Regions from separate parts of the Arthrobacter sp. R1-13 genome, predicted to be linked through region 1. Evidence: riboswitches for the same ligand, from Rfam matches in the RefSeq annotation. Region 1 holds a riboswitch; the other holds the start of a gene.
What was found. Region 1 has a riboswitch for S-adenosylmethionine ahead of M1D88_RS19315 (DUF1737 domain-containing protein). Riboswitches for the same ligand answer to the same signal wherever they lie in the genome.
Positions count from the first base shown of each region.

Region 2: linked by a shared signal. The riboswitch ahead of metX (homoserine O-acetyltransferase MetX) and the one ahead of M1D88_RS19315 (DUF1737 domain-containing protein) in region 1 are both predicted to bind S-adenosylmethionine.

Region 1 covers NZ_CP096420.1:4,156,104-4,159,318, reverse strand. Annotated here, with positions in the region: gene M1D88_RS19325 (O-succinylhomoserine sulfhydrylase) at 1-407, opposite strand, end outside; gene M1D88_RS19320 (rhodanese-like domain-containing protein) at 408-818, opposite strand; gene M1D88_RS19315 (DUF1737 domain-containing protein) at 815-1,138, opposite strand; SAM riboswitch class IV at 1,151-1,264, opposite strand; gene M1D88_RS19310 (MarR family winged helix-turn-helix transcriptional regulator) at 1,530-2,087, shown strand; gene M1D88_RS19305 (aminodeoxychorismate lyase) at 2,127-3,071, opposite strand; gene cls (cardiolipin synthase) at 3,165-3,215, shown strand, end outside.
Region 2 covers NZ_CP096420.1:1,452,597-1,455,811, forward strand. Annotated here, with positions in the region: gene M1D88_RS06580 (CPBP family intramembrane glutamic endopeptidase) at 34-801, shown strand; gene M1D88_RS06585 (VOC family protein) at 945-1,583, opposite strand; SAM riboswitch class IV at 1,736-1,851, shown strand; gene metX (homoserine O-acetyltransferase MetX) at 1,864-3,042, shown strand.

The sequences.
Region 1 (3,215 bases):
ACGAAGACAGTCTCTACGCCCCAGCGCGGCAGGATCTCGTTGAGGATCACAAAGCAGGAACCAAACAGCGAGCGGGCCGCCACCACCCTGTCACCTGCAGCCAGGAGCGCGCCGAGCGCTGTGAAGACTGCGGACATGCCGGACGCCGTCGCAAAGCATGCTTCGGTTCCTTCCAACAGCCGCAGGCGTTCCTGGAAGGTTGCCACGGACGGATTGCCGTAGCGCGAGTAGACGAAGCGTTCGTCCTCACCAGTGAAGGCGCGCTCGGCTGCAGCCGCAGACTCGTAGACGAAGCCGGAATTGAGGAAAACCGGCTCAGCAGTCTCCTGGAAGTTGGTACGGTCGAGCCCGCCGCGAACAGCCTGGGTGTCAGGGCTCCAGCCAGCGGCGTCAGGGTTGAAGGTCACTTAGTTCTTTCCAAGGTTGGTGGGAAGGCCGCGGTTCTTCCAGCCGTTGACGATGCGCTCGCCGTAGCGGTCGGGCTCGCCTTCGAACCCTTCCAGGATGTTGTACGAGGTGTAGCCCGCTTGCGTGGCGGCGATGGCTGCCGAGATGGAGCGCTGGCCGGAGCGACAAAGGAAAACGAGCTCGACGCCGGCATCTTCCGGGGCCTGCTGCTTGAGTTGGTCGATGAAATCCGGGTTCGGCACTCCGCCGGGGAAGGACCAGGAAATGAACAGAGGATCGTTCTCCGTCGCTTTGGTCTCGGGGATGCCGATGTGGGCCCATTCGCCCTCGGTGCGGACGTCCACAAGGATGGCACCGGCTTCGAGTTTGGCCCAGGCGTCTTCAGGTGTGAGGTCTCCTGCATAGCTCATGCGTGCCCCTCAAATGCGTCTTGGGCGTCGTCGTCAGCGGTTTCGTCGGCTTCAAGACGGTCAACAGCGGTGGCAACTGCGGCATCGGCGCTGGCTATGGCCGTGGGGAGCACGAGTGCTTGCGCCACGATGACGTTGATGCCGTTGTAGGTGGCGGCCGGGCTTCCGTGCAGCACGTAGCCCTCGCCCAGGGCAGTGGAGATCCGCTCGCAGAAGCTGCGGTCATCCGGGCCGGTAATCAGCCGGTAGGTCAGTTTTTCTTCCGAAGCGGCAGCTTGGGCGCTGGGGGCCGGAATGGTTTGGGCAGGTGCGTCAGACACGAGGGTCTCCTTCTCTCACGCTTGCAGCTCGATGGGGTCGAATGCCGAGTATTCACCTGAGGCACCCCGCCGTGGGAGGAGGGTTGCCGACCGGCAAGTCAGGGCTTGGCGCCGGTTCTCATTACTCCTCAAAAAAGTAACACTTACGACGGCAGCCTGCACCGCCGTCGTCGTCATGTTCCGTAACGGGTGGACATGTCCACCACTGCCGTTTTGGATCCCAGGAAATTTCGGCGTAGACGCAAGGGGTTGACCGGGGTCGGCTGCAAAGAGTTGATAAGCATACTTGCCATAGGGATAGTAAGCATGCTTATGGTAGAGCGTTGGATGGTATGCGCTGAGGGTTCTGCCCATGGCAGCAAGAATCGCAACCAGGAGGAGGGCTGGACGGATGATTCGGAATCAGGACGCCAATACCTGGAGCACGCATCAGCTGCTGTCTATGGCGGCACGGCTCGTCGAACGACGGCAGGACCGTGCGCTGGCAGCCTTAGGGCTTACCCACGCGGCAGTCATAGCTCTCCAGTGCCTCGACGGCGGCCCACTGAATCAGGAAAGGCTGGCAGCTCAAATCAAAGTGCAGAGCCAAAGCCTGGGCAAAGTGCTGGCGCGGCTTGAAGCGAGCGGCCTGGTAACACGCTCCCGCAGCCCTGTGGACCGCCGCAGCATAGATGTAGCCATTACCGAAGCCGGACGCAGGGCGCTGGACGCCGCGCGGCAGGCCGAACGGGACGCCCTTCCTCCTGGCATTTCGCGCCGCCGGTCCCTTCACGATGAACTGGCCCGTGTCATTGATTTTTTTCCGGACCGGCCGGGCCCGATTCCGGACATACGGACTGGACCCCAGGCCTTAGCGGAAGTACGCCGCGAGCCCCTAGCGAAGACCCATCAAGAGCCGGTCTCCGAGGACTCCAAGGAGCAGGACGAGCCGCCACAAGGTCCTTCCTGACGACACTTCTCCGTCGCCGGACCCTGCCTTGGACAGGCCCTATTCAGTCCCCGCGAAAAGCTCGCTGAGTTCCGCCGTGAGTTGTTTGCGGAGCGCCGGGGTCCCGATTTCCTTGCCGTCAATGTGGTTGACCGGCGCCAGGAGGCGGATGCTGGAAATCAGCCAGACGGCGTCGGCATCCAGCAGGTCCTGCGGTTCCAGCGGGCCATAGCCCAGCTCCCAGCCCGCAGTCTTGGCGGCCGTGAAAAGCGCGCCCTGGGAAGTGCCCGGGAGGATCCCGCTGTCCAGTTGGGGCGTGACAAGCCGCTTGACTGTGCGACTGACGCCGCCGTCGTCGTCGATCGTTTGAATCTGGGCGAGCAGCACGGTGGAGGTGGGACCCTCCAAGACCCGGCCGTCAGCTGATGTAAAGATGACGTCGTCGGCGCCCTGCCTGTGGGCGTACCGCAGGGCTGCCATATTGACGGCGTAGGACAGGGTCTTTGCTCCGAGGAGCAGCCATGGGGCACGCTCACCCGCTTCGCTGTCATAGCCCCGATCCAGCAGGATAACGTCCACGCCGGTTTCACGCTGACGACGGCCGGTGGCGGGCACTGGTGACACCTGGACCCAGCAGGTGGGACCGGACGAGCCTTCGACGCCACGTGTTACCAGGAGCTTCACCACTGCTTCCTCTTCCACCGGTTCAACGGCAGGATGCTTCGCGCGGTACTCCGTCAATGCCGTCGCGATGGCCAACCGCCACGTATCCTGGCCCGGGATGTGAAGGTCCAGGAGCCCGGCGGAGCTCTCCAGCCGGTTCAGGTGCGCCTGCAGCTTCCGGGGATGTCCCGCTACAGCGAGGAGGGACTCGAAGACGCCATCGCCGCGGGTGGCTCCCTGGTCCGTAGCCATCAGTTGCGGCTGTGAGGCGTCCGCAATCCGGCCGCTGGGGAACTCGGGATCAAGGAACACCAGCACCGTGGCGGGAGCAGCAGAAGTCATGCCTCCAGCTTAGTGGGGGCTGCTGCGGGATAGGCTGTGGACATTGCCCGCTCTGGAACAGGTCCGGCGGGCTGTGGACTATGGGGGTTCATTTTGCTGTGGCCGTTTCCGTTGGCTGGCACGTTGCCACCTTGGCTCATCTTG
Region 2 (3,215 bases), 1.8 Mb from region 1:
GAAAGAACCAGCAAATGCATGCAAGATAGGAACATGCTGGTGCCATCCCGCCGTCGTCTGCGGATTGAAGTGTTGATTGTCCTGGGCCTCTCCCTGGGCCAGTCCGCCGTTTACTCAGGTGTGCAGCTGCTGGACAAGATGAGCCAGGCGCCGCTGGCCCAGGGCACGTCCACCCTCAACCGTTCCCAAAGTACGCGGGAATACTTCGACCTGACCTACCAATTGCTGGACATTGCCTTTGCCCTGGTGCCGGTGCTCCTGGTCTTCTACTTCCTCACGGAACAACGGCCCGCAGGCCTTCGGGGACAGTCCGCGTTCGGCAAGCTGGGCTTCGACCTGGCCCGGCCGGGGAAGGACCTGCTGCAAGGGGTGGGACTCGCCGCCTTGATCGGCATCCCCTCGCTTGCGCTCTATGCCGTTGGCAGGCAGCTGGGCATCACCACCGCCATCATCCCGAGCGCCCTTGACGACTACTGGTGGACCGTCCCGGTTCTGATTCTCTCTGCCATCCGGCACGGGATCGTCGAGGAAGTCATCGTGGTGGGGTATCTGCTCAACCGGCTCGGGAAGTTCGGCTGGAGCGTGCCGCTGGCCATCTTCACCAGCGCAGTGCTCCGTGGAAGCTACCACCTGTACCAGGGCTTTGGCCCCTTCATCGGCAACGCGGTGATGGGAGCTGTGTTCGCATGGCTTTACACCCGGACGCGCAGGGTAATGCCCCTCGTGATTGCCCACGCCCTGCTGGACATAGTGGCCTTCGTGGGCTTCAGTCTCTTTGGCAAGGCAATCGGGCTGGGGTAAGGGCGTAAAGGAATTCGGCCACCATCAGCAAGTGACGTCATTGGCACCCGCTGTTGGCGGCCGAAGTATTGTGGGCAGACTTTGCCCGTGGATATGGGGGAGCTCTCTCCAAAGAACGAGGTAGCCTCCCAACAGTGGCTGGATCAGATGGTGACTGCTCCGATGGGGGTTTCGAACGTGACGGACAGAATCCCCGGCGTTCCGTGCGGTGCGAGCCAGTTTACGGCGACGTCTTCAAGAGGCCTCTCCACGGGCTCACCCAGCCATTCGGTGACCCGCTCGGCTGATCCGGCAATGGTGAGGCTGGACATCTTGACGCTGCTTGGGTACGCGTTGGACGGGTGCAATGACGGGTCACCTTCCCACTTGAGCATGTAGGGAACCTGGGGATCGGCGATGAGTCCCAGGATGCCTATTTGCTTCCAAACGAGTTCGCGTCCGTCCGGGAATTTACGGTTTCCATTGACGGCCGCACGGCCAAGCCGCTCCTCGAACGGCGCCAGGTCGTCTACTTCGACGCACCAGCCCATCCAGCCCCCGCCAGCCGCCGAGCGGGCCCGGACGGCCTGTCCGAAGGGTGCTTTATCTGATGCCGGGTGGTCAAGGACCTCCACGACTTCAAGGTATTTGTGCCCGGCGAGCGGGATGATCATGTTCCGGGTTCCAAAGCGGGGATGTACCCCGCCTTTCACAGCTTCGACGCCCAAGGCGGACGAAATTCGTTCGGTAGTGGCCGCGAGGCCATCGTTTTCACAGGCGTAAGAGACGTGATCCATGCGCATAGCCTTCATCTTGGCACTTTGTGATGGGCCTCTCAGCTTAGGGTCACCTAACTGCGCTACTATCGCGCGTCGTCGTCGCCCTTTGTCCTCCTGAGTCATATTGCTGTCACAATCTTCGCTATTACGGCACCGTTCTCCGTAGACTTTGAAAAGGTCATGAGTGCCAGCGACAGCCCCGGCTTGCTGGCCGGCAACCCTCCTTCCGCGGTGGGGTGCCCCGGGTGAAGACCTGGCCTGTCAGTCAGCTGATGGCAGGCAAGCGCGTAGAAAAGGTCCTCTTATGACGATTGCCGTCAACCGCACCGGCGTACCTGGAATCCAACTGCCCGGAACCGAACTGCCTGCAACGGAACCCGTTGCGCATCCGAAGAGCGTTCCGGACGGGACTGTCCGGTTCCTCACCATCGGCGGCCTCAAACTCGAAGCCGGGGGCCACCTTCCCGACGTCACGTTGGCCTACGAAACTTGGGGAACCCTCAACAGTGATGGCTCCAACGCTGTCCTGATCCAGCATGCCCTTACCGGGAGCACGCATGTTACCCGCGGTGAGAGCGAGGAGGAAGGCTGGTGGGAACAGCTGGCGGGTCCGGGAGCCCCCGTTGACACCGACAAGTTCTTCGTCGTCTCCATCAACATCCTCGGTGGCTGTTACGGGTCCACGGGACCCTCGACGGCGGCACCCGATGGGCGTCCATGGGGCTCACGCTTCCCGCTGGTGACGCTGCGGGATACGACGGCGGCGGAAGCGCGCCTTGCTGACGCCTTGGGCATCGGCAGCTGGTATGCCGTGCTGGGCGGCTCCCTCGGCGGTGCCCGTGCCCTTGAGTGGGCTGTCAGCCATCCGGGACGGGTGCAGCGCTGTGGAGTGATCTCCATCGGCGCGCGCAGCACCGCAGAGCAGATCGCTTTTGCCCAGGCTCAGACTCTTGCCATCCGACAGGACGTCAATTTCAACGGCGGGGACTACTACGGTGGGCCCGAGCCCGAAGCAGGGCTCGCCCTTGCCCGACGCATCGCCCACATCACCTACCGTTCAGCTGCTGAACTGGACACGAGATTCAGCCGGGATGCCCAGCGTGGCGAAAGCCCGCTGCAGGCAATGTCGTTGGGGGAGCGTGGCCGGTACCAGGTGGAAAGTTATCTGGACCACCAGGGCAGCAAGCTGGTAAAGCGTTTTGACGCCAACAGCTACATTGCCATCACCGAGGCGCTCATGAGCCACGACGTCTGCCGGGGGCGCGGCCCACTCAAGGACGCGTTGTCTGCCGCGACCGCCGAGTTCTTTGTGGCGGCGGTGGACACGGACCGGCTGTACTTTCCTGCACAGTCCCGCGAGCTTGCCCAGGCGCTGCCGGGCGACGTTCCCGTCCACGTCATTGAGGCACCGATTGGCCATGACGGTTTCCTCACGGAGATCGGGCAGCTCAGCGAAGAGCTGCGCAGGAGCTTCTTTCCCTAGGCAGGCCTCGAGCGCGCAGTTTCTGCATTTTTGCAGAGCATGTCTGCACTTTTCGCCGTTGAGCCTGCACTGATGTGAGGCCATACTCGATGAATCCGGCGGTTCGTGGTGCAGGTCACCAGCGTCCGCCTTCGAATGGTTCCACGTGGCGTCGATGTAGACGCTGAAGGAGT